DNA from 2 places in the Arthrobacter sp. FW306-2-2C-D06B genome. Region 1 is predicted to be linked to the other one. Evidence: riboswitches for the same ligand, from Rfam matches in the RefSeq annotation. Region 1 holds a riboswitch; the other holds the start of a gene.
The links. A riboswitch is a leader RNA that binds a small molecule or an ion and turns the genes downstream of it on or off. The one in region 1 is predicted to bind glycine.
Positions count from the first base shown of each region.

Region 2: linked by a shared signal. The riboswitch ahead of gcvP (aminomethyl-transferring glycine dehydrogenase) and the one ahead of lipA (lipoyl synthase) in region 1 are both predicted to bind glycine.

Region 1 is NZ_CP084560.1:4,098,570-4,108,568, reverse strand. It holds gene LFT47_RS19140 (DEAD/DEAH box helicase) at 1-907, opposite strand, end outside; gene LFT47_RS19135 (DMP19 family protein) at 1,075-1,923, shown strand; gene LFT47_RS19130 (COG4315 family predicted lipoprotein) at 2,070-2,651, opposite strand; gene LFT47_RS19125 (sigma-70 family RNA polymerase sigma factor) at 2,806-3,306, shown strand; gene LFT47_RS19120 (anti-sigma factor family protein) at 3,303-4,010, shown strand; gene LFT47_RS19115 (methylenetetrahydrofolate reductase) at 4,048-4,860, opposite strand; gene lipA (lipoyl synthase) at 4,877-5,902, opposite strand; glycine riboswitch at 5,952-6,054, opposite strand; glycine riboswitch at 6,056-6,155, opposite strand; gene trmB (tRNA (guanosine(46)-N7)-methyltransferase TrmB) at 6,242-7,165, opposite strand; gene LFT47_RS19100 (MFS transporter) at 7,266-8,552, shown strand; gene LFT47_RS19095 (MFS transporter) at 8,633-9,925, opposite strand; gene LFT47_RS19090 (M20 metallopeptidase family protein) at 9,953-9,999, opposite strand, start outside.
Region 2 is NZ_CP084560.1:871,733-881,731, reverse strand. It holds gene gcvP (aminomethyl-transferring glycine dehydrogenase) at 1-2,543, opposite strand, end outside; glycine riboswitch at 2,596-2,703, opposite strand; glycine riboswitch at 2,705-2,802, opposite strand; gene LFT47_RS04330 (TetR/AcrR family transcriptional regulator) at 2,992-3,540, opposite strand; gene LFT47_RS04325 (MFS transporter) at 3,624-5,165, shown strand; gene LFT47_RS04320 (sigma-70 family RNA polymerase sigma factor) at 5,174-5,992, opposite strand; gene LFT47_RS04315 (hypothetical protein) at 6,330-6,782, shown strand; gene LFT47_RS04310 (carbon storage regulator) at 7,127-7,375, opposite strand; gene LFT47_RS04305 (hypothetical protein) at 7,380-8,387, opposite strand; gene LFT47_RS04300 (flagellar biosynthesis protein FlhA) at 8,365-9,999, opposite strand, start outside.

The sequences.
Region 1 (9,999 bases):
CCCCGCCCAAGGTCACCGACGGCGCGAGCTGCAGTCCGTCGTCGGGCCGGCTAAGGTCCAGCCCGACGACGGCGGGCTCCGCAGCAATGCGGACCGGCTCGGTCCCGCCGGAGTGGATAAGGGAAACCCCTATCTTCTCGGCCTCGACAAGGAGGCTCCAGAGGTTTTTCCCGGCGAACTCGTTGAGGAGCATCCACATGCTCGAAGTGAGCTGTCTGTAGTCCGCAGTGGAATGCGCGGCCAGGAAGTTCTGCATCCAGTCGATATGCGCTTCGTTGAACTCGCGCTTGTAGCCGAGGTAGTTCAGGTTGGTCCAGGAAACATCGCCCCGGATCCACTTGCCCTTGGCGCCCATCATCACCGGGCGGGCCTTGAGCTGGCGAACGCTGCGGAGCGGATCGCGCCGGCCCGTGTAGGAGAAGTGCGGGGCGGGTTCTTCCACCTCGAACGCCAGCGCCAGGGGGAGACCCTGGCCTTGCGTTGCGGTTCCCGGAGTAGCGATGAGCTTGCTGAGTGCCTGCTCCCAGGCCGGACGCTGCACGGTTGCCCCAGGCTGGGCCGTCTGCCCAAACGCGGGCGCGCTCAGCAGTTGCGCCCGCACGGCGGGATGGTCTTCGGCGGCGAAGAGAAGGGCGGCCACGTGTTTGCAGTCCTTGCGGACCGGGCAGCTGCACACGCCGACGGTGCAGCTCCAGCCGCCGGGCTTGCGGACCAGCTTGGCCGACGTCGAATACGCTGACGGGCCACTGCCCCTGACCTTGCCCATCATCAATCCCGTGGCGGAGTCGAAAGTGATGCTGCTGACCCGACTTCCCATGGCGTAGGCGAGGCCGGCCGCCAGGGAGCGGTCGTTGATGGCGGGTGTCTGAATCGCCAGTTCCCAGGAGTCGTCTGAGTGGGAAGGCATTCGTTAGGGCTACTTTCGGCAGGAGGCTATCTATGAATCCTAGGGCCCATGAAGCAGCCCTGAAACTTTGCCGGACGTTCACCTCTGCCTAGCTTGCCCGACAACCCCCCCCGCGTACGTTGAAAGGGTCCGGAGCAGCACAAGCTTCCAAGCAGTGAGGAAATCCCATGACCAGCAATGAGAACCCCGTCGTTCTGACGAAGGACAGCATCGAGGCCGACAGCGCCGACGTTGTGGACGCGAACGTCACCGTGGTCAACGAGATGTACGAGGAGCTCCTCAACCATGAGGAAATCGCTACCAATGCTCTGCGCAGCTACTTTGTGGACTACTACCTGACGCAAGCACTCGCGGGCGGTTTCGCCCAGTACGTGTTCACGGTCCCGGAACGCGAAGAGGTGGATGCGTTTGTCCGCGAAGGCCTCGAAGGAATGGGCGCCAAAGGCCACCTTGAGCTGTTCAACCGCACCGCCGCAGCTTTCGACGCCCTGTCCGAGGAAGACGCCGAGGCCTACCTGGACGGCGACCTTGACGAGTCCGAAGTGGCACCGGAAGCCGTTGCCGAACTCGAGGCCCTCGACGGCGAATTCGAATCCCTCCTGGAGACCGAAGACATCATCGAACTCAACGCGGCGTGGCTCCGCAGCCAGGACGGAGTGCTCTACCTGGACGAGGAGCAGCTGAAGGCCCACATCGCCGAGCGCGTAGCCCTCATCCCGAACCTCGAAGAGCGCCAGGCCGAGGCGGCGGAAGCTGAACTTGAGAACGCCCCTGAATTCGAGCTCATCATCCGTGAACTGTGCGACGTTGCCGGCTACCAGCTGGAGAAGATCACCATGGGCGATCCCAACTACGAGCACGACGGCGAGACGATCCTCGCCTGGCACTTCACCACGGACCACGGCAACTACATCATGATCGAAGAGGACGACGAAGCCTTCATGATCCACCCGGAGACGAAGGAAATCATCGCCGCCGTCGAGTTCGAGGACGCTGAAGAGTTCGAAGACGCCTAAAACGCCCGCTCACCTATAGGGCTTCCAAGGCGGACGCCCGCTCACCTTTGAGGCCTCCAGGACAAACGCTCGCTCAGATCTTCCGGCAGGCCCGGAGAGATCTGAGCGAGCGTTTGTGTTTTGGGCTGCAAAAGTGAGCGAGGGTTTCAGTAGCCCATGCTGCTCCCGCTTGGGGTGCTGCTCCCGCTTGGGGTGCTGCTCCCGCTCGGGCTGCTGCTGCTCGGGGTCAGCATGGAACCGGACGGGCTGACCAAGGACCAGACGCCGCCCACGCCTTGGCCGTAGGTGTCACTGGAGTCTTCGTCTTTGGAGTAGAAGTAGAGGGGCATGCCGTTGATGGTGATCTGCATCTTGCCGTCTGCTGTGGGGATGGTGCCGATGGTTCCGCTCACCCCGTCAACCGCCGGCTTGGTCGACGTCGTCGTCACGGCAGGCCAGTTGGTAGCGCAGCCGCCGGTGCAGGCGCTCTTGCCGGAGTCCTTGACGTCCTTCGCGAAGATGTAGACGCTCTTGCCGTTCGCCGCAACCACTCGCTCGCCAACGCTCGACGACGCCGTCTTCAGTTCCGCAGCGCCAGCAGGCGTACTCGACGCCGCGGGGCTGGATGCCGTAGGACTGGGACTGGTGGCGCTCGAGGATGAGGAGGACGCGCCGGGGCTTCCTCCGCAGGCAGTGAGCGCGATGGCCAGCGCAAGAATGCCGAGCCCGGTGCCGAGTTGCTTCTTCATGGTTTGCTCCTTCGCTCGCACCGGCCGTGGACGTGCCGGAAGCTAACCCGTACGACGCCGCCGGGTGAAGAATGGTTCACAGGGCGTGAACCTTTTTCGTGGCGGGCACGTCGTATCGCAGGAGAAGGGGAAGCCGAGCACCAAGGAGGCGCCGATGCCGCTCGACGAGGATGTGGTGGCCGCGATCTACCGCGACCACGGCACAGCCCTGCGCCGCTTCGTGCTGAGCTGCACGCCGGACGCGCACTTGGCGGAAGACGTGGTGCAGGAAACCATCCTCCGGGTGTGGCAGCACGCCCCTCAGATCACCGGCAGCCTGCGCAGCTATTTGTTCCGCACTGCCCGCAATGTCATCATCGACAACTACCGCAAGGCCCAGCGGCGCCCGGCAGAGGCTGCCGAACGCGACATGGCGGACCCGGAGGAGGCCACCGAGCGGGTGGACGAGCTCCTCAATCGGGTCCTTATGGAGGAGGCGCTCCTGCGGCTCAGCACCGAACACCGGGAGGTCCTGGTAGCCCTGCATTACGAACGTTTCACGGTGAACGAGGCCGCGCTGAGGCTCAACATCCCCAGCGGCACGGTGAAATCCCGGGCCTTCTACGCCGTCAGGGCGCTTCGCACGATTCTCGACGAAATGGGGGTGCAGCGGTGAACGAAACCGGACTTCACCAATTGCTGGGCGCCTACTTGCTCGGCGGCCTGGAGCCTGCCGAGGCCCGGGCTTTCGAAGGGCACTTGGCAAGCTGCGCTGATTGCCGGCTCGAGCTGGGCGAGTTGGAAAGCCTCCCTGCCCTCCTCGACGCCGTCCCCGTGCCCGACGCCGTCGCGCTCGCCGCCGGGCGGCCCGCCGTCGAGCCCTCCGCCGCAGCTCCATCCGACGCCCGCTCACTTTGGGGGGCTTTTCCAGAAACGCTCCCGCAGCCGATTCTTGTGAAGATGACGGCACGGCGGCGGAAGTCCCGACGCCGGTGGGCGGCCTTGATGGGTGCCGTTGCCGCCGCTTGCCTGGGGTTGGGCATACTGGCGGGGCCGGTGCTGAACCAGCCACCCAAGCCTGACGCCAGCTACTCGCTGCAGACAGACAACGGCCTGCAGCTGACTGTGGGGTTCGTCAGGAAGGCGTGGGGGACCGAGCTGCAACTCGAAGGCCGCAGCATGCCGGCGCAAGGCACGATGTACCTGTGGGTCAAGGGCCGCGACGGCACGGAGGAAATGGCTTGCGGTTGGACGGCGACGCCCAGCGGCCACATCAAGGTCACGGGCGCGACGCCGGTCCAGCTCGCCGGGATTTCGGGCGTGGAACTGCGCGATGACGCCCAGAAGACGGTCGCGGTGATTTCGGTCCCGGGGAGCTAGGGGTCCCCGGGACCTACGCGGTTATAGCGGTGCGCGGCTACGCGGATGCTGCTTCGCTGGCCTCGGGATCGGGCAGATCGCTTCGCTCCCAGCTGGGCATGTCCAGTCGGTTGAAACTGTACAGATGGATTCCGGAGATACCATCCGGGTGCGTCATGAGTTCGGAAACCAGGCCGTCCGGTGAGTACTTGTCCCCGCCGAGAAGCTTGCGGGCAAGGGTTCCTTTGTTGCTGAGGAACTTCAGGGATGTCCCGACGCCGATTTGGGTTGCCAGGGCCAGCAGCTTGATTCGGGGAACTGCCCCTGCAATTCCAGCCCACACCGGAAGCTCGACGCCTTCCCGCCGCAGGAGTGCTGCATAGTCGAGGATCGCCGGGGTGGAGAAGCACATCTGCGTGACAACATGCGTCGCCAGGTGTTGTTTGGCCAACAGGGCATCCAGCAAGTCCAGCCCGCTCACGGAAGGATGCCCCTCGGGGTAACCGGCGATGCCCGCGGTGATGCTGCCGCCGGAGTACTCGGCGATGTCCGCCAAGAGGGGAAGGCTCGATCGATAGGGGCCGGCAGCTTGCGCACCGTCTCCGCCAATGGCGAAGACCTCCGTGATCCCGGCGGTCTCGCAGTCCCGGAGGATGCCGGAAAGCTGCGACCGGTGCTCCAGCCCGCGTGCTGAGATGTGCGGAATCACGTTGTAGCCGAGCAGGCTGAGCTTGACGGAAGCCTCCATGGTCCGCACGATGCCGTGATGGGGCAGGCAGGTGACGGTGAGCGTTGTGGAAAGCGGCACTGCGGCCTGGACTTTCTCAACGATTCCGTCTGAGGGAATGATTTCAATCCGGGTGGGAAACATGCTGGCTCCTTGCGGATCAGGCCGTGGCGTGGTGTGCGAGGAGGGTGCGGGCTTCCTGGCGGGTGGTGCCGGAGTCCTGGATGCCTTCGGCGATGTGGGCCAGGTGGGCCGGGATTTCGCGGCCTTTCTTGCGCATCGCGGTGGCCCAGAGGCGTCCGGCGCGGTAGGAGGAGCGGACCAGGGGCCCGGACATGACGCCGAGGAAGCCGATTTCCTCGGCTTCGGTGGCGAGCTCGACGAATTCCTGGGGTTTGACCCAGCGGTCCACGGGCAGGTGCCGTTCGGAGGGGCGCAGGTACTGGGTGATGGTGATCAGGTCACAGCCGGCGGCGTGCAGGTCGGTCAGGGCTTCGGAGATCTCTTCCCGGGTTTCGCCCATGCCCAGGATCAGGTTGGATTTGGTGACCATGCCGGCGGCCCGGCCCTGGGTGATGACGTCCAGGGAGCGGTCGTAGCGGAACGCGGGGCGGATGCGCTTGAAGATCCGGGGCACGGTTTCGACGTTGTGAGCGAAGACCTCCGGGTTCGAGTCGCAGATCGCTTGGATGTGTTCGGGTTTGCCGGAGAAGTCGGGGATGAGCAGTTCGACGCCGGTGCCGGGGTTCAGTTCGTGGATCTTGCGGACGGTTTCGGCGTAGAGCCAGACGCCTTCGTCTTCGAGGTCGTCGCGGGCGACGCCGGTGACGGTGGCGTAGCGGAGCTGCATGGCTTGGACGGAGCGGGCGACCTTGGTGGGTTCGAACATGTCCACGGGGGAGGGCTTGCCGGTGTCGATCTGGCAGAAGTCGCAGCGGCGGGTGCATTCGGAGCCGCCGATCAGGAAGGTCGCTTCCTTGTCTTCCCAGCACTCGAAGATGTTCGGGCAGCCGGCTTCCTCGCAGACGGTGTGCAGGCCTTCTTTTTTCACGAGGTTCTTCAGGCCCACGAATTCCGGGCCCATCTGGACCTTGGCCTTGATCCACTCGGGCTTGCGTTCGACCGGGACGGCTTTGTTGCGCTGTTCAACGCGCAGCAGCTTACGGCCTTCAGGTGCCAGGGTCATGAGGAACTCCATAATTCAGGTGGCGCGGACGCACCACGATGATTCGGTTCCTCCCCGCTCTGTATTGGACCTGAGAGTTTCCGCGTCCCGCCTCGTGGCTGGACGCTTGCACCGTCGGTGAGCCCGGTAGCCCGGACTGCTTTCCAGAGTTGCCTTGCCGCGGCGGTACATGGGCCTGAGAGATTCCTGGGGAGGATTTGCTCCTACGGCGCCTGCTGAAAATGTACCGGCAGGGCTCTCCCGCCGCAGATCATAAGCACATGCCGCCTTTCGGTGACACGTCTCACATGGTATCCGGTGCCTGTGCGGTGCGCAAAGAACCTAGGCGCGATCGTGAAGCTAGATCCTGCGATAGCTAAGGTCGAAGATCATGCGTCCGGCCTCGTGGGCCTTGTTTTCGAAGCTGGTGCGGATGCGGCCATCGAAGCGCGGAGCCCATCCGCCCACGTGGTCCACTCCCTCGTTGGGGCCGGTGTGCTCGGTGCTGACCGGGGCGCGGCCTTCCTTGACGGGCGCCCCGCCCACCATCGATTCGACTCCCGATTCCCACACTTGGGTGAGGGGGCTGTCAGCGCCGGTCCGCTCGCCGTCGTGCACGTTCTCAAACTCGGTGGAGCCGGCGAGGACCTCGCGGACGTGGATGGCGTAGTTGGACCAGTCGGTGGCGATGCGCCACAGGCCACCCTTCTCGAGGGACCGCGCAGCGAGTTCGGCGAACGCGGGCTGGATAAGGCGGCGTTTATGGTGCCGGGATTTGTGCCACGGGTCCGGGAAGAAGACCCAGAGCTCGCTGACAGAACCCGCGGGGAGCATGGTGGCCAGGACCTCGGGGGCGTTGGCTTCCACGACACGGACGTTGCGGAGTCCGCGGCTGTTGATCTTGATCATCGTGTTGGCCAGGCCCGGGGTGTAGACCTCCACGGCGAGGAAGTCCTTGTCCGGGTTCTCCTCCGCCGCGTGGCATACGGCGTCGCCGAGTCCCGAACCGATTTCGACGATCAGCGGTGCCTTGCGCCCAAACTCTGCTTCGGCGTCGAACACGTAGTCCGGGTGTACGGAAGTGTTGGCGACATGCCGCGGAACCTGGATGGCCCAGCGGTCCGAGTGCTCTTCCCAGGCGGCCTGGCGCCGACCCTGAAGGCGCGTCCCGCGGCGCACGAAACTCACCGGCCGGCCGCCATACGTGCCGAAGGAGGCCTGGCTGCCTGGGGTCACGGGGCGCGAAGACTGCGGTGTTTCGGGGGATTCTGGGGTTTCACTCATCTCCTCCAGAATACCGTTGCACGGTCAAAGCCCCGCCGCGGAACCTGCATACGCTCCCGTCATGGACGCCGCGTATGAGCGTGACTGCCAGAATGGGTTGGTGACCCCCGCTTCAAGCGCCCCAAAGAACACCGAGCCGCACCCCGGCGTCCCCGAGATCCTCGTCGACGCCGAGATCGACGAGCTTCCCGCCGCCGAGCCCACGCAGATCAAGACACGCGGCGGACTCGTCTTCCTGGGGATCTGCCTGGTGCTGATAGGCCTGAATCTGCGGACGGTTTTTTCGAGTTTTTCGGCAGTCCTTCCGGAAGTCACCGCCGACGCCGGGCTGCCGGGCTGGGCAGTGGTTGTCCTCACCACTGTGCCCGTGACGTTGCTGGGTGTCTTCGCCCCGATGGCGCCGATCCTGGCCCGCCGGTTCGGTGCCGAGAGAGTATTGCTCGGCGCGATGGCAGTGCTGACAGCCGGGCTGCTGCTCCGTCCTGTGGACCTCGCCGGCGCCGGGCACTTACCGGCCCTCCTCGCCGGCACCGCGGCGTGCGGCGCCGCGATCGCGCTGTGCAACGTGCTGCTGCCTGGCGTGGTCAAGCGCGACTTCCCGCATCGGCTCGGGCTCATGGGCGGGCTGTATACGACGGCGATTTGCGCGTCTGCCGCGCTTGGCGCCGGATTCACCTATCCCGTCTTTGTCGCGGCCGGGCACTGGACCTCGGCGCTGTGGTTCTGGGCGCTGCCCGCCGCCGTCGTACTCTTGCTGTTCCTGCCCCTCGCGATCCGCCAGCATCCCGTCCGGCACAACGCGGCCGACGGCGGCGCGAAGGTCTGGCGTTCCGCCGTCGCCTGGCAGGTCACCACCTTCATGGCGTTGCAGGCGATGATGTCCTTCAGCGTGTTCGCCTGGTTGGCGCCGATTCTGCGCGATCGCGGGATCGACGGCGGGACGGCCGGTTTGATCGTGTCCGTGTCGATTGTGCTGCAGATGCTTGGTTCGTTCATCGCTCCCGGGCTCGCGGCACGTTTCAAAGACCAGCGCGTCATCAACACCGTAGTGGCGCTCATGACCGGCGGCGGCTTCGCCTTGAGTATTTTCGGCCCCACGAGTTTGATTTGGGTGTGGACCGGGCTGTTGGGCCTGGGCCAGGGGAGCCTCACGGCCGTCGCGTTGACCATGATCATGCTGCGTACCCGCGATTCCCACACCGCTGCGCACCTTTCCGGCATGATGCAGGGCGTCGGCTATGGCTTGGGTTCCACGGGAACCCTCATGGTGGGCCAGCTGCACCAGGTGACTGGTGGCTTCACGGCCGCCGGCATCCTGTTCCTCGTGGTGGGATCCTTGGCGGCGCTCTTCGGCTTCCGCGCCGGCCGGAACCGTTACGTCGGCTAGCCCAACTGACTCGCAGTTGTTGTCGTTATGAGGGCTCAAAACGACAACAAATGCGAGCCAGTTGGGTCCGAACGGGGGAGTTAGTGTGTCAGGTCCTTGCCCTTGGTTTCCGGGATCATGAAGGCGAACCCGATTCCGATGGCCAGCAGGATCACGGCGTAGACGTTGAACATGTTGGCCTGGCCGATGCTGCCGAGCCAGGTCTGCAGGTACGGAGCCGTGCCGCCGAAGACCGCAACGCAGATCGAATACGGGACGCCGACGCCCACGGTGCGGATCTTGGTCGGGAAGAGCTCGGCGTACACGGCAGGGACAATCGAGGCGCTGCCGGCAATGAAGAACAGCATCACGGACATCGAAACGGCCAGCTGCCACGGGGAATCCTTCAGGAGCCACGTCATGGGGAAGTGCAGCAACGCCGCGCCGGCGGAACTCACGATCAGCACCGGCTTGCGGCCGATCCGGTCGGACAGCTTGCCCCAGAACGGCAGCGACGCAATGAAAGCGATGTTGCCGATGACCCCGGCCCACAGGGCCGCGCCGCGGTCCATCTTGAGGCTGCTGGCCGCGTAGCTCGGCGCCACGACGCCCCAGATGTAGTAGACAACGGTGAGGCCGACGGTCAGCCCGATCACCTGTAGGGCCTGCTTGCGGTACTTGACGATCTGCGGCCACATCGGCTCACGCTTTTCTTTCGGAGCTTCGGCTTCGAACGCCTCGGTCTCCTTCATCTTGGCCCGCATGACCAGGGCGTAGATGCCTAGGGCGCCGCCCACCAGGAAGGGGACGCGCCAGCCCCAGGCGTTCATGTCGGCCTTGCTCAGCACCCCGGTCAGGATGGCGCCCAGCAAAGTTCCGGCGAGGATGCCGGCGGTGCCGGAGGTGTAGATGAGGGTTGCCCAGAAGCCGCGCTTTTCCTTGGGGGCCATTTCGGACAGGTACGTCTGCGACGACGGCAGCTCGCCACCGTGGGCGAGGCCCTGGATGAGGCGGGCCACCAGGAGCATGACGGAGGCAAAAGCCCCGACAGCCTGGAATGTCGGGGCGATACCGATCAGCAGGCTGCCGAGGGCTGCGAGGCCGACGGCGAACGTCATGGACGTCTTGCGGCCGATCCTGTCGCCGATCCAGCCGAAGACGAAGCCGCCGAACGGCCGGGCCACGAATCCGACGGCGAAGATCGCCAGTGTGGAGAGGACCGCGGAGGTGGGGTCGGCACTGCTGAAGAGCGCGCTGGCAATGAAAGGCGAGAACGTGGCGTAGATGGCCCAGTCGTACCATTCGACGGCGTTGCCGATGCCGGTGCCGATGAGGGTTCGCAGATGGGACTTGTGGACCTGGACTGTGGCTGAAGAGCCTACGGTAGCGGTCATGTCGTGCTCCAAGGTTTGGGGTGGTGGTTAGTTGCCGGCGGCAAGGATGGCGATGCGGGAAACCGCGAGCTCTG
Region 2 (9,999 bases), 1.3 Mb from region 1:
TCGGTGGGCTCCACCATCAGGGTGCCCGCGACCGGGAACGCCAGGGTGGGAGCGTGGAAACCGTAGTCGATGAGGCGCTTGGCCACGTCCTCCGCGGTGACGCCGGTCTTGGCCGTCAGTTCGCGCAGGTCAAGGATGCACTCGTGGGCCACGAGTCCGCCTTCACCGGTGTAGAGAACGGGAAAGTACTCGTTGAGGCGCGAGGCGATGTAGTTCGCAGCAAGCAGCGCGGACTTCGTGGCTTCGGTGAGCCCTTCGCCACCCATGAGCTTTACGTAGGCCCAGGAAATCGGGAGGACACCGGCCGACCCGAAGCGTGAAGCCGAGATCGGAACGTCGTTGCCTTCGTCCCAAGCCGCGGCATTGCCGGGCATGAACGGTGCAAGGTGCGCCTTGGCCGCGACCGGGCCGACGCCCGGCCCGCCGCCACCGTGCGGGATGCAGAAGGTTTTGTGCAGGTTCAGGTGGGACACATCGCCGCCGAACTTGCCGGGCTGGGCCAGGCCGACCAGGGCGTTCAGGTTGGCGCCGTCGATGTACACCTGGCCGCCGGCCGCGTGCACGGAGTCGCAGACTTCGCGCACGTCGGCGTCGTACACGCCGTGCGTGGACGGGTAGGTGATCATGATGGCCGAGAGAACGTCCTTGTTGGCGTCGATCTTGGCCTGCAGGTCCGCGTGGTCGATGGTGCCATCGGCAGCCGTGGCAACCACCACCACCTTCATACCGGCCAACACTGCCGAGGCGGCGTTGGTGCCGTGGGCGGAAGCCGGGATGAGGCAGACGTTGCGCTGGATGTCACCGCGGGAGTGGTGGTAGCCGCGGATAGCCAGCAGGCCCGCGAGTTCGCCCTGGGAACCGGCGTTGGGCTGGATGGAGACCTGGTCGTAACCGGTGATCTCGGTCAGCTGGGATTCCAGGTCCGTGATGAGCTCGCGCCAGCCTTCGGTCTGGGAATCCGGGGCGAACGGGTGGATCGAGGCGAATTCCGGCCAGGAGATGGCTTCCATCTCTGCGGTGGCGTTCAACTTCATGGTGCACGATCCCAGCGGGATCATAGTGCGGTCCAGCGCCAGGTCGCGGTCCGAAAGCTTGCGGATGTAGCGCAGCAGCTGGGTCTCGGAACGGTGGGTGTTGAACACCGGGTGCTGAAGGTAGTCGGAAGAGCGCTCGACGGCGGCCTCCAGGGCGAAACCCGCGCCGTCACCGGACACCGTGGCGCCGAACGCCGCAGCGACGTCGGCGAGGACGGTCGCCGTCGTCGTCTCGTCAACAGAGATTCCTACGGTGTCGGCGTCGATGGCGCGCAGGTTGATGCCCTTGGCCTCGGCAGCAGCAACGATCCCGGCTGCCTTGCCCGGGACGCGGACGGTGACGGTGTCGAAGAAGCTGCCGTGCAGGACCTCAAGGCCGGCGGCCTTCAAGGACGCAGCCAGGGTCCGGGCGTGGTTGTGGGCGGTCTCGGCGATCGCCTTCAGGCCATCGGGGCCGTGGTAGACGGCGTACATCGAGGAAACGATGGCCAACAGGGCCTGCGCGGTGCAGATGTTGGACGTCGCTTTCTCGCGGCGGATGTGCTGCTCGCGGGTCTGGAGCGCGAGGCGGTAGGCCGGAGTGCCGGCGTCGTCCTTGGAAACGCCCACCAAGCGGCCCGGCATGGAGCGCTCGAGGCCCTTCTGGACCGCCATGTACGCGGCGTGCGGGCCGCCGAAGAACAGCGGCACGCCGAAGCGCTGGGTGGAGCCGACGGCGATGTCGGCGCCCTGCTCGCCCGGAGGCGTGATCAGGGTGAGGGCGAGGAGATCCGCGGCGACGGTGACGAGCGCGCCGCGTTCCTTGGCGGCGGCGATCACGGCGGAGTGGTCGAACACCCGGCCCGAAACGCCCGGCTGCTGCAGCACGATGCCGTTGATGTCGCCGTCGGGCAGGCCCTGGGACAGGTCCGCGATCTCCACCTCGAAGCCCAACGCCTCGGCGCGGCCCTTCACGATAGCGATGGTCTGCGGGAGGCAGTCGGCGTCGAGGACTGTCTTGCCGTCGTGGGCCGTCTTGTTCTTGTTGGCGCGGCGCATCATGAGGACCGCTTCGGCGACGGCGGTGGCTTCGTCCAGCAGGGAGGCATTGGCGATGGGCAGGCCCACGAGGTCCTGGACCATCGTCTGGAAGTTCAGCAGGGCTTCGAGGCGGCCCTGGGAGATTTCCGGCTGGTACGGCGTGTAGGCCGTGTACCAGGCCGGGGATTCGAGGATGTTGCGGCGGATCACCGGCGGAGTGACGGTGTCGTAGTAGCCCTGGCCGATCATCTGCACGGCCGTCTTGTTCTTGGCCGCCAGCTTGCGAAGTTCAGCCAGAACTTCCACCTCGCTGAGGGCGTTCTGGAGCCTGAGTGCGACGTCCTGGCGGATGTCATTGGGAACCGCGGTGTCTACGAGCGAATCGACACTGTCGTAACCAACCGACTTGAGCATGATGTCAATGTCGGCCTGGCGGCGGGCGCCGATATGCCGGTCTACGAACGTAGTGGAGGTTGAACTAACCGTCACGAAGGAACTCCATTAATAAGGCGGCGCAGGGTACGCCACAGCTAATCGGGTTCCTCCCCGCTCTGTATTGGACCTGAGAGTTTCCGCGAATCCGTGCTTGTGGCACTGTTCCGCTTGCACCGTCGGTGAGCACACGTCAGCGTACTGCTTTCCAGAGTTGCCTTGCCGCGGCGGTGCGTGGGCCTGAGAGATTCCTGGGGAGGATTTGCTCCTACGGCGCCTGCATCACATGCCTGCAGGACTCTCCCGCCGCAGATCAAAGGCGTATTCAGTTATGTGAATCAGATCGTGGTTGCCGGTGACGGCTGCCACAACTCTCAATTGTCCTATGGACTGCCCGCGTCCGCAAATATGGTCACCGAGCCGCCCGACTTTCCCAACTGACTCGCACTTTTTGTCGTTTTGGAGCCTCAAAACGACATCTACTGCGAGTCAGTTGGGCCGCCGCTCAGTCACGGAGGCGTTCGACGGCGGCCAGCAGCGCACCGACGTCGGCGCTTCTCGCGCTGGCCTTGACTTCCGTATCACCGGCGCCGCCTTCAAGCATTGCGTTGAAGTAAAGTCCATCGCCCATGTACCGGACCGCTTTGGCCATTTCGGGCCCCACTTCCTCGGCGAGGACATCGAGCCATTGTTGCTGGATCCCGGCGAAACGCCTGCGGGTTTCTTCATGGGCTACTTCCGCGAGGCGCGTCGCCGCCACAAACACCCGGTCCAAGGGAGTATCCGCCCACAGGGAAGACTTGATAAAGAACGCGGCGGCACCTTCGGGGGCTGCCTTCATTGCCTCGATGTCCAGCGCGGCCAGCCCGTCCATGCGTTCGAGCAAGGAACCGATCATGGCTTCCTTGTTCGGGAAATGGTAGAGCAGTCCGCCCTTGGATACGCCTGCGCGCTTGGCGACGGCGTCCAGGGTGGCAGCCCGCTCCCCCACCTCGATCAGCAGGGCTTCAAAGGCATCCAGGACAGCGTCCCGGGCAATAGGTTTTCGCGGCATGGTGTCCATCATCCCTTAGTTCGATGTTGCCAATTTTATGAGTCGAATTGAAACTATACCGTCCAGACGGTACAGTTATCTTCATGTTCAGCCCGTCCACAACCCAGCACCCCCGTACCCCTTCGATCCAATCCGCCCCGTGGCGCGATTGGGCTGCCCTCGCACTCCTGATGTTCCCCGTGTTGCTGGTGGCTGTGGACAATACGGCGCTGACATTTGCCCTTCCGCAAATCGCCCGTTCGCTGGAAGTCGGGGGCGTGCAGCTGCTATGGGTCGTCGATGCCTATGCGCTTGTGCTTGCCGCACTCTTGGTGTCCATGGGAAACCTGGGAGACAGGATCGGCCGCCGCCGCTTGCTGTTGACCGGCAGCACCGGGTTCGCCGCCGTTTCCGCGGCCACCGCCTTCGCGCCATCGGCTGAATGGCTCATCGCCGGACGTGCCGGCATGGGCATCTTCGGAGCCATGCTCATGCCGTCCACGCTGTCCTTGATCCGCAACATCTTCCCGGACCCGAGCCGCCGTCGGCTCGCCGTCGCTGTATGGGCCGCCGGATTCTCCGGCGGCGCCGCGCTCGGGCCGATCTTCGGCGGCTGGCTCGTGGAGCACTTCTGGTGGGGAGCCGTGTTCCTGGTTGCGGTGCCACTGTTGCTGCCCCTGCTCGCCTTCGGCCCGTCCCTCATTCCGGAGTCCAAGGATCGCAACCCGGGCAAGCCGGACGTGCCCAGCGTCGTGCTGTCCATCTTGACCATGGCCCCCGTGGTTTATGGAATCAAGGAGGCCGCCGTGCACGGTTTTGGCCCCGGGTCCGCGGCCTTCATGGCATTCGGCCTGGCCATGGGAATCGTCTTCGTGCGCCGGCAGCGCTCTTTGGCATCGCCGATGTTGGATGTACGGCTTTTCCGGAACAAGGTCTTCAGCACTGCCATCACGGCCAACGTCTTGTCCCTTTTCTCCATGACGGGCTTCATCTACTTCTTCGCGCAGCACTTGCAGCTCGTGGAAGGCCAATCCCCGATGCAGGCGGGTATCGCGATGGTTCCGGCACTGCTGGCCACCATGGTGGCGGGCCTGGTGGTGGTTCCACTCGTCAAGCGGATCCGCCCGGGCCTGGTGGTGGCATCGGGGCTGGCACTGAGCGCGGTTGGATACCTCGTGGCCTCCCTGGGCAACCACAGCCAGGGGCCCGGGTATCTTTTGACGGCACTCCTGCTGCTGGCCATCGGGGTCGGTTCGGCGGAGACCATCTCCAACGACCTGATCCTCGGCGCGGTTCCCGCCGACAAGGCGGGTGCGGCATCGGCGATCTCGGAAACGGGTTACGAACTCGGATCATTGCTGGGCACGGCCGTGCTCGGCTCCATCCTGACAGCGTCCTACCAACACCACTTGCTGCTCCCGGGCGAATTGTCCGGCCACGCAGCCGAACGCTCGCGGGAGACGCTCGCCGGAGCCATGGACGTTGCGGCCACGCTGCCCCAGCCATTGGGCGACGCCCTGGCCACCGCCGCGCGTGCCGCCTTTGAATCGGGCGTCCACATCACGGCGGCGATCGGGCTGGTATTGATGGCGGGAGCGGCAGTCCTTGCCGCCGTCGTGCTCCGACGCGTGCCCACCGCAAAGTAAGGCTGAGTCTAGACAGCCCGGTTCAAGGCAGCATCAGGCGAGCTGAAACTACGGGTAATTCCGCCCAAGGTAGCGGTGGCAAGCGTCGAGAGGTAGTCGTGCCGGCGTCGGGCAGTAATGCGCGATTGGGGCTCGAAGGATTGCCCGGGATCGTCCGCGTAATGCGCGGACAGCCCATCGCGCATGAGGCGGATGCCCTCGGCGCGCTGTTGTGAGACCGCAGCGTGCGTGGAACCGAGTTCCTCGGCGAGTTCCTTGACGGTCCGCCCGCCGAAGTAGATCTCCTCGACGACGTACCGCATCTTTTCCGGCAGGGCCGCGACGGCGGCGCGAAGGTACTTGAGGCGCTCATCGGCCAAGACCGAGTGCTCCGGGGAGATGGTGTCGGCCGCGACGGTGTCCACCACGACGTCGTCCAGCGGCGACAGCGTCCGTGCGGCGTCGGCCAGGGCGGCTTCCACCACGCTGCGTTCGACACCCAGGGCTGATGCGGTTTCGGCGACCGACGGCGTGCGGCCAAGGAGGCCGGACAGCGTTTCCTGGACCGACATGGTTTCCTTGATGCGTTTGCGCGCAGAGCGCGTGGCCCAGTCGCTGGCCCGCATCTCGTCCGCAAAGGCTCCGACGATGCGGCGGCGCGCAAATGCGCCGAAGGGGACTCCGAGGTTCGGATCGAAGGAATCGGCAGACGTTATCAACGCCACGGACCCTACCGATGCGAAATCGTCGCGCGACAAATGAGAAGCTCTCGCGCAGAGCTCCGACACCAAGTAGCCAACGAGTGGCAAGTGCTGCAGCACCAACTCGTTGCGTTCTTCGCGATTCAAATTAGTCCCCCCATGAGACCTGTTTATTGAGTTGCCAAGCCTGATTCCAAGGGCTTCATGGGCGAGCTGCTGAGACGATGCAACGTGCCGAAGATTACATGGAACAGACATGTATTCAGTGAACATATCATCTGAAAAATAACAATGCGTGTACGCTCATGAAAAAGATACAAAAGAGGCTTCGGAATCATGTTCCGCTGGCCAAACCGGGGAGTGGGGAACCGTGGGGGCGGATGAGCTATCGGCGATGCTGTGGCGCGAGCGGAGACAGCTGGAACTGCTGTTATACCGGCTCGAAACACAGTTGCTGCACGTTCGGGCAGGCAACTGGCCTTGGTTGAAATTCACTGCCGCTGACGTGGAAAAGGTCCTGGAAAACCTTCGGTTCGACACCCTTGCCCGGAACATCGAGTCGTCTGCCCTGGCCATCGAATGGAGCCTGCCGGCCAACGCCACGCTGCCGATGATCGCTTCAGCGGCCCCGCCCGGGATCTGGCCTGAACTGCTGCAGGAACACCACCGTGAGCTGGTCGTCTTGCTCAGGCAAGTCGAAACAACCGCGGCCGCCAACGTCAGGGCTCTCCTGACGGGGCCACGCGGAGCGGGGAACCCGCCGCTTGGCTCTGTGCAACCCGGCGACAATGGGACCACGGCGACGGGAGAGGTCACGCGGGCTGAGACGGCGGATGACGTGATGCTCCTCGCGGAAAACGCCAATATCGAGCGGGCCCTGGCCGTGACCCGGGATTGCTCGCTGCCGCTCCTCAAGGAGTTCCTGGGCTTGGAGTAGCGACGGCTACCGATGGACGACAGTGTGCAAGAGAATAAAGCTTGGCTGTCCCGAGTTCGGGTTTGCATCGTAGGCGTAAACCTCCGAAAAGTTGCACGATTGCCTGTCCAATTTCGCCCACTCAAGTACTTCCAAGAGGCTGCTAGACGAAATATCGAAAGCCTGCGACTTGTCCCAAGCACCACTGTTGGGGTCGAGCCAGACGTCTATCACTCGGAAAGACGGATCGACACAGATCAAGTTCATGTCCCGCTCGTCAATCGTCCGAATCTTCATCGCAATCAGTCAGATCGCATTCTTGTAGACAACTTGGGTGTCTGAGCCAACATTCCCCACCTTGCGCGCTAATCCGCCTTCGGTTTCCGGACAGGCGGACGCAGCCCGGCAACGAGTTCCTCGGCTTCGGGGCCGGCCTGGGCAGCAGCGAGGTTGGCCGCGGCGATCGCCTCGACCACTTCGCGACGCTGGATGGACACCCCGCGGGGGGCCTCGATCCCTATCCGCACGCCGTCGCCGCGGCCTTCCATGACGGTGATGACGATGTCCTCACCAATCATGATCTGTTCGCCCGGCTTGCGTGTCAGTACCAGCATGCTCTCAATCTACCTTTCCGAGCACTGCAACGCGGGCGGGCTTGCCGTCCACCCACCCGATGGGAAAACCGAGTCCGTTGACCGTCTCGGGACTTCCGGTCTCCGACGCTCCCAAAACAGCGAGGGCGTCGAGACGGACACGCTCGGAGGCGAGAGCGGCGGAAAGCGCCCGGACCCAAGCTGCCGTGTCTTCCGCTTTCCGCCCGGCGTCAACAACCAGCCACAACTGGTCTGCGGCGAGGGCTGCGATGTCCACCGCATGCGTCACGGCTGCGCCTTGCCTGCCGAGTCCGTACGCCACCAGCACGGTTTGGCCCGTGAGCACCGCTTGGGCGCGCGCCGCCGTCGCGCCCTGACGCCCCGCTACGTGAAGGTGGCCGAAAGCGGTCAACGCTCCGGCCGTCCGGACGTCGGAACCGCCCTCGGCGATGGACATTTCCAGCGCTGGTCCCAGAGCGTCGTCGCCGAGGCCAAGCAGGATGATCAGGTTGCCGTTTCCGGCAAGTGGCGCCGGTACGGGCACAGGAACGGCGTGCCCGACGGCGGGGGCCGGCAACGCGGTCAGGATCCCTTGCGTTTGTGGTCCGGAGACCGGCGCCTCGAACTCCTTCCCCAGCTGCTCCAATATCCCGGCGAAATCCGGGGAGGCGGTTGAAACGGCTGCCTCGGGCCGGTGCAGGTCCATCTCGGCGGCGTCGGCTTGCTCCAGGAGCGCGGCGATAGCGGGCCCCTGCAACGCATGCGCCTCCCCGCCAAGGTGGGCATCCCAACTAGCTCGCACTTGTTGTCGTTCTGAGCCCTCAAAACGACAACTATTGCCAGCTAGTTGGGTGGAACCCTCTGCCGGAACTTCGATGGTGGCCTCGTAGCGATTGGCTGCGAAGAGACCGGCGATCCCCGGATTGGTGACTTTCTCGGCGGAGACGATCCGCGCTCCGGGACCGTACTGTTGCTCGGCTTTCGCCCGGATGTCGTCCAGGGAGGTGCCCTTAAGCTTGTATTGCTTCGGCATGGCGGACCACCCCCACGGTTTCGATCTGGATGTTTGCGGACGTCACTTCCCGGTATGACAACACGGGAACACCGCCGTCGGGAGCAGCCACGAGCCGCCGGACCGCGGGCCGCAACGCCGGGGCGCACACCAGGACAGCTTGCCGTCCTGCATTTGCCGCGGCCTCCACTGAAGACTGCACAGAGGCCAGGACGGCGTCCAGGCGCGCTTGGCTCATGACGATCTGGGTACCCCCTTCGGCCGGGCGCATGTCTTCGAGCATGGACTGTTCCAGGAGCGGATCGATCATGATCACATTGAGCACCGTGCCGTCCAGGAACTTGGCTGCGAGCGCGGGCCCCAGGGACTGCCGGGCGGTTTCCACCAAAGCCTCGGGCTCGGTGGAAACCTTGGCGCGCAAGGCGAGTGCCTCGTAAATGCGGGGAAGATCGTTGATGGGGACCTGTTCTTCGAGGAGGCCCTGTAGCACCCGCTGCACTTCGGCCAAGGACATAAGCCCGGGAATGAGTTCCTCGACGGCGGCGGGGCTCTGTTTGCGCACGCCTTCCGTCAGGACCCTGACGTCCTCGCGGGTGAGGAGCCTTGCGGCGTTGGCCGAGACGATCGACGACAGGTGGGTCACCAGCACGGAAACCCGGTCGATCACAGTTGCGCCGGTCATTTCGGCGCTGTGGCGCATCTCAGTGGGAATCCACTTCCCGGCCAGCCCGAAGACCGGTTCCACCGTGGAGGTACCGGGCAGGGCGTCAAGATAATCGCCGAGGGCAAGCAACTTGCCCGACGGCGCCGTGCCGCGTCCGGCTTCCACCCCCGCAATGCGGATGGCATAGGTGGCCGGCGGCAGCTCGACGTTGTCGCGCGTGCGGACGGGCGGAATCACGATCCCCGACTCCATGGCGATCTTGTGGCGCAAAGAGCGGACACGGGCCAGGAGGTCGTCCGAGGCGCCGGAGACCATGTCGACAAGGTCCGGAGCCAGCAGGATCTCGAGGGGGTGGACGCGCATGTCCTGCATGAGCCGCTCGTTCGGGTCTTCCTCGGAGCTCAGGGTGGCCGCTTCCTGGGCGTCCTCCGCTTCACTCTGCTTCTTCTGCTGCGCCGCCAGGCGCCTCGAGCCGAACAGCAGGGCAGCGCCGACCATCAGGAAGGGCACGATGGGCATGCCGGGGATGAGTGCCATGGCCACTGCAGCCAGGCCCGCGATGAGCAAGGCGTTGGGCGACTGCATGAGCTGCGAGGAGGCCGTGCGGCCCATGTCTTCTTCGGCATTGGACCGGGTGACGATCATGCCCGTGGACACGGCCATGAGGAGGGCGGGGATCTGGGTAACGAGGCCGTCGCCCATGGTCAGCAGGCCATAGGAGTTCAGCGCGTCGCCCACATTCATGCCGCGCTGCAGCACGCCGATGGCAATGCCGCCGACGAAGTTGATGATGATAATGATGATCCCCGCGATGGCATCGCCCTTGACGAACTTCGAGGCCCCGTCCATGGCGCCGTAGAAGTCGGCCTCAGCGGACACCTCGGCGCGGCGCTTGCGGGCCTGGGCATCCGTGATGAGGCCGGCGTTGAGGTCGGCGTCGATGGCCATCTGTTTGCCGGGCATCGCGTC